DNA from 3 places in the Bacillus coreaensis genome. Region 3 is predicted to be linked to each of the others. Evidence: riboswitches for the same ligand, from Rfam matches in the RefSeq annotation. Region 3 holds a riboswitch; each other region holds the start of a gene.
What was found. A riboswitch is a leader RNA that binds a small molecule or an ion and turns the genes downstream of it on or off. The one in region 3 is predicted to bind thiamine pyrophosphate.
Positions count from the first base shown of each region.

Region 1: another riboswitch for thiamine pyrophosphate. It lies ahead of thiC (phosphomethylpyrimidine synthase ThiC); the one in region 3 lies ahead of thiT (energy-coupled thiamine transporter ThiT).
Region 2: another riboswitch for thiamine pyrophosphate. It lies ahead of thiW (energy coupling factor transporter S component ThiW); the one in region 3 lies ahead of thiT (energy-coupled thiamine transporter ThiT).

Region 1 is NZ_JBOCCY010000015.1:93,454-96,734, reverse strand. Features, by position in the region: gene thiC (phosphomethylpyrimidine synthase ThiC) at 1-1,426, opposite strand, end outside; TPP riboswitch at 1,569-1,683, opposite strand; tRNA gene ACQ5H4_RS18770 (tRNA-Ala) at 1,948-2,020, shown strand; partial or broken gene ACQ5H4_RS18765 (IS3 family transposase) at 2,099-2,233, opposite strand; gene ACQ5H4_RS18760 (IS256 family transposase) at 2,334-3,281, shown strand, end outside.
Region 2 is NZ_JBOCCY010000003.1:1,208-4,488, reverse strand. Features, by position in the region: gene ACQ5H4_RS06020 (helix-turn-helix domain-containing protein) at 1-190, opposite strand, end outside; partial or broken gene ACQ5H4_RS06015 (LuxR C-terminal-related transcriptional regulator) at 530-616, opposite strand; gene thiW (energy coupling factor transporter S component ThiW) at 733-1,227, opposite strand; TPP riboswitch at 1,429-1,539, opposite strand; gene ACQ5H4_RS06005 (ring-cleaving dioxygenase) at 1,926-2,903, opposite strand; gene ACQ5H4_RS06000 (NADPH-dependent FMN reductase) at 3,140-3,281, opposite strand, start outside.
Region 3 is NZ_JBOCCY010000001.1:422,368-425,648, reverse strand. Features, by position in the region: gene ACQ5H4_RS02230 (VanW family protein) at 1-547, shown strand, start outside; gene ACQ5H4_RS02225 (divergent polysaccharide deacetylase family protein) at 593-1,369, opposite strand; gene thiT (energy-coupled thiamine transporter ThiT) at 1,467-2,063, opposite strand; TPP riboswitch at 2,129-2,227, opposite strand; gene ACQ5H4_RS02215 (methyl-accepting chemotaxis protein) at 2,318-3,115, opposite strand; partial or broken gene ACQ5H4_RS02210 (CHASE3 domain-containing protein) at 3,257-3,281, opposite strand, start outside.

The DNA of each region.
Region 1 (3,281 bases), on a different contig from region 3:
CCCCTTCCCTAACATCCTCTCTATTAGGTAAGCCTAAATGTTCCTTTGGTGTCACATAACAAAGCATGGCCGTGCCATACCAACCGATCATCGCAGCCCCAATGGCTGATGTGATATGGTCATACCCTGGAGCAATATCAGTCGTTAAAGGCCCTAATGTATAGAATGGAGCTTCCTTACAAACCTCTAATTGTTTATCCATATTCTCTTTAATGAGATGCATTGGTACATGCCCTGGCCCCTCCACCATTACCTGTACATCATGCTCCCATGCAATCTGGGTTAGTTCTCCTAATGTCTCTAGTTCTGCAAACTGTGCCTCATCATTTGCATCTGCAATAGAACCAGGACGTAAACCGTCCCCAAGAGAGAACGCTACATCATAAGCCTTCATAATTTCACAGATTTCGTTAAAATGAGTATAAAGGAAATTTTCCTGGTGATGATACAAACACCACTGAGCCATGATCGAGCCACCTCTTGAAACAATGCCCGTTAATCGTTTCGCCGTTAGAGGAACGTACCTTAAAAGAACCCCGGCATGGATAGTGAAATAATCGACACCTTGCTCTGCTTGCTCAATTAATGTGTCACGATAAACTTCCCAAGTTAAATCCTCGGCAATACCGTTCACTTTTTCAAGTGCTTGATAAATAGGAACTGTACCTACCGGAACGGCAGAATTACGGATGATCCATTCTCTTGTTGTATGAATATTTTTTCCTGTTGATAAATCCATAATGGTATCTGCCCCCCAGCGGGTAGCCCATGTCATTTTTTCCACTTCCTCTTCAATTGAAGAGGAAACAGCTGAGTTTCCGATATTCGCATTTATCTTCACGTGAAAATTACGTCCGATGATCATTGGCTCCATCTCTGGATGATTGATATTCGACGGAATGATCGCTCTTCCTTTTGCCACTTCCTCACGAACAAACTCTGGTTTCATATTTTCTCTAATGGCGATAAACTCCATTTCAGGAGTGATAATCCCTTTTTTGGCATAATGAAGTTGGGTTACATTCTGACCTTTTTTCGCTCGTAATGGTTTTCGGTTGAGTCCCGGAAAGATTTTATGATTCGCTCTTGGGTCATGATCATCTTTAAATCCATTGTCTTCCGGCTTTATTTCTCTTCCTTTATATTCTTCTACATCTTCTCTTTCTCGTATCCAGTTATGTCTTAGATTAGGTAAGCCTTTAGTTATATCGACTGAAAATTGGTTATCGGTATATGGTCCACTTGAATCGTATACCCGAACTGGTAGATTTTCTTCTTCACCAAAAGTTCCAGATGTAGGACTAAGTGCAATTTCTCGCATAGGTACTTGAATATCAGGTCTTGAGCCTTCTACATATACCTTTTTACTTCCTGAAAAACTTGACATAATGGAAATACTCGATTGATTTAATGAAGTTGATGCCATGATAAATCTCTCCTTTTATAAAATGTAATAAAAGGACGAGATCTAGAAAAAACGGGGGATCGAAGTAAGAAAAACACAATAAAAAAGCCGGGTCCAAAAATAGACGGACCCGGCTTAATATGTAGAAGTGTAATCTAAATTAATAGATTGTTATTAACTTCCCCACGCTGGTATGATCCAGATCAGGTCCAAAGGGTCAAGAAACTTAAACGTGTCTCTCTCTCAGCCCAAACTATTGGACTCCCCTAGTTATTGCTATTCAATTCTCATTTATTATACATGAAACCATAGGAAATGGAAGGGTAAATTTTCCTGAATAGTTATAAAAGACCACGATTCAGAACCACTTTATGAAAGATTCGGAAGTTATCGTATAAAGGTTACGAGTTATTCATAACTGCCCTATGAAGCCCTGATATTACATGCCTCCTACAATATTTAGCTTAGGCAAAAAATGCGTTTTCAGGTATTGTAAAAATACAATGATGTAGTATAATATTTTTATATCGTTTCAGAAATTCGGGGCATTAGCTCAGCTGGGAGAGCGCTACGCTGGCAGCGTAGAGGTCAGGGGTTCGAGCCCCCTATGCTCCATACAGGAAAACCCTTGTGTATGATTTAACCCCAAAAATTTAGACAAATAGTTTAGGCAGCTTCCAAGACCTGAGTTCGTTATTCTACTGGACTTAGGTCTTTTAGCTTTGCTTTAATTTGTTTATGATTATAATATTCAATATATTCCAATTCTTCTTCAAAAAGTGCTATGCTTTCTAATTACTGCAGATACAACAACTCAGACTTTAATAAACGATTAAGTCCATATAATTGTGTAAAAAGAAAGAGTCATTTTATTCACTCTTGGCAACACTGTTTTCAGCGACGATAAACAATGAAAAGAGGAAATAAAATGACTCACTTTCAGTTTAACCTAGATTTAGGCCTTTTAAAAGAATCCGTTATCAATTCTAATCTGGATATGGTGATTAAATCAGCGATTGTCTTAGTCCTTAATGAAGTCATGGAAAATGAAAGGGACAATTACTTACGTGCCGCTGCTTATGAACGGTCTCCAGATCGCCGGGACTATCGAAACGGCTACTATGAACGTGAATTGATCCTAGGTATTGGGAAACTAAAGCTAAAGGTACCTCGGACCAGAAATGGAGAGTTTTCCACTTCTGTCTTCGAAAAGTATGCTCGCTGTGACCAAGCCCTAGTCATCTCAATGCTAGAAATGGTCATTAACGGTGTTTCAACTCGGAAAGTTACAAATATTGTTGAGCAGCTTTGTGGGGAAAGTATATCAAAATCGTTTGTATCTTCTCTTACTCAAAAGCTTGACCCCATTGTTAATGAGTGGTCCAAACGCCCTTTGAATGTCATGTATTATCCTTATATTTTTGTGGATGCCATGTATATTAAGGTCAGGGAATATAACCAAGTTGTCTCAAAAGCGGTGTACATTGCGACTGCCATTACCGAGAAGAATACCCGTGAAATCCTTGGGCTTAGTGTGGATCATGCAGAGGATTTCGAGAGTTGGAGTCGTTTCTTCCAACAGCTTAAATCCCGTGGGCTTAAATCTCCAAAACTGGTCATCTCAGATGCTCATCTAGGGCTACAAAAGGCAATACAGCGCGATTTTATTGGTACTACATGGCAAAGATGCACGGTACATTTTAAACGCAACATAATAGGGAAACTCCCTAAGAAGGATTCCACAGAGATACGCACAATGATTAAACGGGTCTTTGAAGCTGTTACGGTGGATGATATCCGCAGGTTTAAGAATGAATTAATGAACCAGTTTGGGGATGAGGCTAAATATGCTAAAGCCTTGGAAACTTTAGATGAA
Region 2 (3,281 bases), on a different contig from region 3:
TCACATAAGGAATCGGCCCAGAAAAGAACCACCCGTTGACCTTCTGATTATTCTCCATTACAATCCTCTTTGCATCTCGTGCTTCCTCATATGGAAAAGGAATAAATTCAATGTCATGTTCAAATTCATTGGCAACCTCAAAAATACGGTCGATAGACGGAGGAGGTCCAATGACTCCAATTCTACGCATACGTTCTCTTCCTCCCTTAGGGAAACATCATTTATGTATAGATTACCATGATTGATAAAAATGTTAATACAAAAATGCAAGAGCAGGCTATTTAAACGTGCTATTTTCTATAATACATTTAAAGAATTGTTTCTGGAGATTCCTTACAGATACAAGGAAAAACATAGATGTAAAAAACCATCCAATAGGATGGTTTTTTCAGCGAATTAGGTTAGCCCGCCATTCCGTTATCAGTGGAGAAAAATTACTTCCATATAACCATTCACTTCCCATTCTTCCTAACCAAAAGCATAAGTAGTTCGTTCCGATTTTTCACTTCGAGGTTTTTGTAGATGGAGCTTAGGTGTTTTTTACTGTCACCTCACTGATAAAAAGCCTTTTGGCAATGTCTAGGTTTGGTAATCCTTCCAGCACATAGTGGACGACTTCCCGTTTCCTGTGGCATTAAGTGTGAAGAAAACTCTTTTAACCCAGCCGCTACTAAAAGAGCAAATTCCCCCATACCTATAGTAAACAACTCCCTACTAAATTCTTTTTCTAATTCACTTTGTCAAAAAAACAGCTATATTTTTCTTTAAAAAGATAGCTAGAATGATAGCAGCAAAAAATGCGCCCACAAGAGAACTAAAAATAAATAAAGGGACAAATCCAAACAAGGTCGCTTTTTGCCCCAGCATTAATATGGCAATTGGGTAGGCAAGAATGGCCCCAATGATTCCCGTACCGATTACCTCCCCTAAAAAGGCCATATAAATCTTCCTTGTTTTCAAAAAGAAAAGAGAAGCCAACAACGCTCCAACCATACTTCCTGGAAAAGCAAAAACTGAGCCGGTTCCCATGATGTTTCTCAATATGGAAACACATAGTGCTTGAGCAACTGCATAAAACGGTCCTAATAGAACCGCTGACAACACATTGATAAAATGCTGAATGGGAAATACCTTTATAAATCCAATTGGAATATAAAAGATATTACTCGAAAGTGTCCCAATGGCAATCATCATGGCTGTTAATGTAAGTTTGTGTGTGTTTCTCATTTACAAAATCCTCCTATTTATTAATAAGCACTCAATGTTTTTCTTAAGGCAATACCATGTAGTACCTGAACAACCAGATTTACATTATTACGAACACGTGATGAGCTTTACATAGGAAAACTCTGAAACTATCAAACACAAAAAAGCCAGCTCCAATAATAAATGGACCTAGCCTTGTTAGTTATAGAATGGTTACATTCATTCACTGCTTGGCTACTTTCCTACGCTGGTATAATCCAGATCAGGTCCAAAGGGTTAAAAAACTTGACGTTTTTCTCTCAGCCCGAAGATAGGGCACCCCTAGTAGAAGATGTTTAGTTAATTATGTTAATAATAATATAACCATTTTATTTAGTAAAGGTATAGATTTTTCTTGCTCCATCGACAGCGTGAACTCATCCATTATCCTTTGATTACAATACTACTAACTAGAATTGCCATACCCTTTACGCTCTCTTCATTCTTATTTCTTAAGAGACTTGGTTAATTGTTGTTTTACCAATAAGAAATAATCAACCACCTAAAAACAATTGTGAAGCAAACGAAGACATTATAACGCTTTTAATTGAGAAAGACTAAAGAAGATACATTAGGAATTTTAAAAAAGGTATAGCAAAAAAAACAAACAAGGAAAGCATCCTGTTCAAACAAACAGAACACTTTCCTTTTAAACGGAGCATTAAAAAGAAGAAACGATACTATTCTTTAATGATGTCCTTTGTACTTCTCACTGTATCAATGGGGCGTACTAATTTTTCTATTTGAGCTCGTTTAGGCTCTAAGAACGGAGGTAAAGATAGTTTTTCCCCAAGGGTTTCGTAAGGTTCATCCCCCATAAAACCAGGGCCATCTGTCGCAAACTCAAATAAAATTTGTGGAGCAACTCTTGCGTATAATGACTCAAAAAAGTGACGATTGACATAACCAGATGTCGAGAATCCCATACTATTCAATCGCTCTGTCCATTCATCCAATACGGAGCGATCCTCTACGCGGAATGCAGCATGATGGACGGTGCCATAACCTTGTTGAGCTTGAGGGAGAATCGTATTGTGCTCTGCAATAACGGATGCTCCATTACCGCCTTCCCCTACTTCGAATAAATGGAAGGATCCTTCCTGAGCCGTTTCTTTAAATAATAGCGCTTTTTCCAACATTTCTTTAAAATAATCAAAGTTGGCAATTCGAATAAAGACAGGACCTAAACCCGTAATGGCATGCTCCAATGGGATAGGACCCTTTTGCCAAGCTGTACCAGATTCTACCCCTCTATTTAATTCATCTGAAATTAATTGATATTGTTGATCATCGAAATCAACGAAAGACAGAGTTTTCTTGCCAAATTGCTCTTTAATTCCCGTATGCTTGACGTCTAAACGATCAAATCGTTTTACCCAATATTCCAATGCTGCATCACTTGGTACACGGAAAGATGTCTTAGAAATCTCGTTTGTACCATGTATACCTTTTGGAATGCCTGGGAAGTCAAAGAATGTCATGTCTGTGCCAGCACTGCCTTTATCATCAGCAAAGAATAAATGATAGGTTTGAATATCATCTTGATTGACTGTTTTTTTAACTAAACGCATCCCTAATACATAGGTGAAAAATTCATAGTTCTTTTCTGCACTACTGGTAATAGCTGTTACGTGATGTATTCCTTTAAGTTGGTTCATTGTATTTTCCTCCTAGAAAATTCAGATTTAATAGTACGCTTGGTTGAATGGATGAATAACCTATTTGCCGATCCTACCATTAGGATCACATTAGCATAACTACTGAGCACATCTATCAATTTTGCTTAATATGACCTGCTCAACCTTCATACTCCTTTAATGATTGGTCATATGTACATGGGTATTAGAAAATACTCATGTACATATTTTATACTTCAGGTAGATTTCCTAGTAAATTATCGGATCGTGAATAATGCTTTTGACCAAGGAATTAATTGGTCTAGCATTTGATTGACAGAATCCTCTTGAACTGCCTGTGGTTTAAAGTCAGTTCCATTCTCGAAATCAGTGAATAACGATAGTGCTGGATGTACACGA
Region 3 (3,281 bases):
TCCTAAAAAACCGATTTATCCAGAGGTAGATAGTGAGCTATTGTCAAGAATTCGACAACAAGCGATTGGATATTATGTCACTTATTTCAATAGCTACAATACCTCAAGAACAAATAATATTAGAATATCATCCGAGGCAATAAATAACTACGTCCTATTTCCAGGTCAGACCTTCTCGTTCAATGAGGTGGTTGGTCAAAGGACTAAAGAACGTGGATATACTCCAGCTCCCATTATTGTTCGAGGTGAGCTTTCTGAGGGGGTCGGCGGAGGTATTTGCCAAGTATCTTCTACCCTCTTTAATGCTGTGGATCGAGCAGGGTTAAAAATCGTGAAACGATATTCCCACTCCAAACGTGTACCTTATGTTCCTCCAGGTCGCGATGCAACAGTAAGCTGGTATGGACCTGACTTTGTTTTTATGAATAACTATAAGCATCCTATTTTGATACGCTCCAAAGTAAGAGGCGGTTCCGTGTCCATTCTCTTGTATACTTCAGATGATGTGAATGTTGAACATAACCAAGTGCCAAGCATGTATCAATAAAAAAGGCTGTCCAGAGGGAGTACCCTACCCAATGGACAGCCACTTTTAATATAGATGAAAATACTTAGATCGGATGGAATCAGATAACAGCTCAGATACAGGGACGACCTTAATATGTTTCTGCTTAAATTGAGGCATTGACTCAGTAACTCCTAACGAGCATACCTTACCTGATGTACCAACATGTCCAATCGCAACAGCGGTACCTCGGCTCTCCGCAATCCTTGCAAGAATAAGCATTTGTTTTTTGACCTGATTCACAGAACAGATATCATCTAAAAACACATCTCGCTTAATAAATGGTACATTTAATTCCTCAGTGATTTCCTCAAATTTTGATTTTGGACTTGTTGCACTATCTACAATATATAGCTGCTTTTCCTTTGCCACTTCGACAATCACCCTGACAATCTCTTCATTCTCAACGACAAGCGAGCCCATATGATTATTTAATCCCATAGCATGAGGAACACTATCGATAGCATCAATGACTCTCTTTCTTACTTCTTCCTTTGATAAATCATTCGTTATTGGCTTTGGTCCTAACCAAGATGCCTTTCCTTTTTTCGGCTGCATAGGCAAGTGTACCATGATCTCTAAGCCATTTTCATATGCCCATTCTGCATGCTTTTTTGAAAGCTCATTAAAAGGCATAATAGCCGCTGTGATTTGCACATCACCTTCTAGAAAATCCTTAACACCTCCCACACCACCACCAAAATCGTCAATAATAATAGCTGCCTTTTTCACTTCCTGGCCATGTCCATGATGAGAGAACAGTGTAAAAATGACCAAAAAAATGATAAATGAAGTTTTTTTCATAAAATCCTCCATTTGAAATGTTAGTTATTGGTATAGTTTCTCTCATTGAGGAAAAACCATACAAAAAACTCGCCCAAAACATTGGACGAGTGTTGGATTACGATATTTTTTTCAAAGTCTCTGGAGAGGAAACCCTTTTGTGGAGAAGAAATCTTGGGGAACTAGACACTAAAAGGAATAAAATAACGGAACAATAGATGGCTGCTCCAATCATTGTTCCACCGTTTACGCCTAGTGAAAATAAGAATGGAGACATCCCATCCGGTGCATATTCTCCCCAGAATAAAAATCCCGCGATAAAATGCCAAAAATAACGTGCCGCACTTCCAACGAATGTGGCAACGATGATCCATTGAAGGGCTTTCTTTTTATTTTCTGTTAGTGCTACCTGAATTTTTTTCATAAAAAAACCTGCAAATCCAATAAACGCAAAGGCAAGAAAATACTCAATGAAGGCCTGTAACGGAGTCAAAATATATGCATCACCCATAGCAATTTGTAATAGTCCCCATAAAAAGCCAGAAGCGGTTGCAGCAACGAATCCCCATCTAAAGGCGATAATCAAAATTGGTACCATCGCAAATGAAATAGAAATACTAGGCGAAAGTTTAATCGATGGAAGAAGGTCTAGAATTAATGCAAAGGCTGCAAAAAAAGATGCTTCAATCATCATAATTAATCGTTTGTTTCCCATATAAAAAAATCTCCCCTTTTTCTGGAAACCTCAAGGAGAGCGTAGATAGACATGATTACACGAAAAATGCAGTCTTTCCACATCCCTGCGCTAGAATTATCTAACAGGTTCAAAGGGTCAGAACAAACGTTCACTCTCAGCATAACGCTCCCCTTGTGGTTTCGTTGTATGTAGTTTGTTTATAATTTCGTATTCATTATATCATATAAAATTAAATAGAAAAGCATCTAGTTGAAACTAGATGCTTTTCATGTTTATATTTTAAATCTGCGAACCAACTGCTGTAAGGTTTCTGCCATACCTGATAGATCTTGAGCACTTGCGGTTACTTCCTGGAGAGTAGCAACGTTTTCTTCTGTTCCGGCTGCTACTTCTCTGGTTGTTGCAACGCTTTCTTCTGCGATTCCTTTTACTTCGTCAATTGCTTGTACGACATTTGTACTATGCATACTTAGTAGCTCAATGGCACATGAAACGTCAGATACCTTTTCTATTACGTCTCCCATTGACTCTCCAATTAGAGCAAACGCTTTCTTTGCATCCTGACTATATTCGAATCCTTCTGATACTTTGTGAGACTGTTCTTCCATTGCAGATACAGCTAGATCCGTTTCAGATTGGATATAAGAAATCATTTTTGTAATTTGATCAGCTGATTTTTTTGATTCCTCTGCGAGCTTTCTTACTTCGTCTGCAACTACAGCAAATCCCTTGCCATGTTCACCTGCTCTTGCAGCTTCGATTGCCGCATTTAAGGCTAGCAGATTCGTCTGATCTGCAACCGTTGTAATCATATTTAGGATAGAAGTAATTTCATTTGAACGCCTACCTAACTGACGAATGATTTCTGAGGCATTCAAAACACCATCATTAATCAAATTCATTTGGTTAACTACTTTTTCTATAGATAATGCTCCTTGATCTGTAACTTGAAACGTATTATCAGCTGTGACGAGCATTTTTTCACTACTTTTTGTAATCAAACTTATATTGCTAGACATCTCTTCAATTAATGTGTGAATTTTGGTTAAATGTTGCAGTTGCAAATCCATACCCTCTGAGTTTTGTTCAACAATATAAGAAATTTGTTCACTTGCTTGAGTACTGTCCTGCGCACTTGTACTTAGTTGTTCACTACTAGCTGCAACTTGAGCTGATGAATCTCTAACTTGTATAACAACTTCTCTTAATCCAGAAACCATTGAGTTGACAGACTGG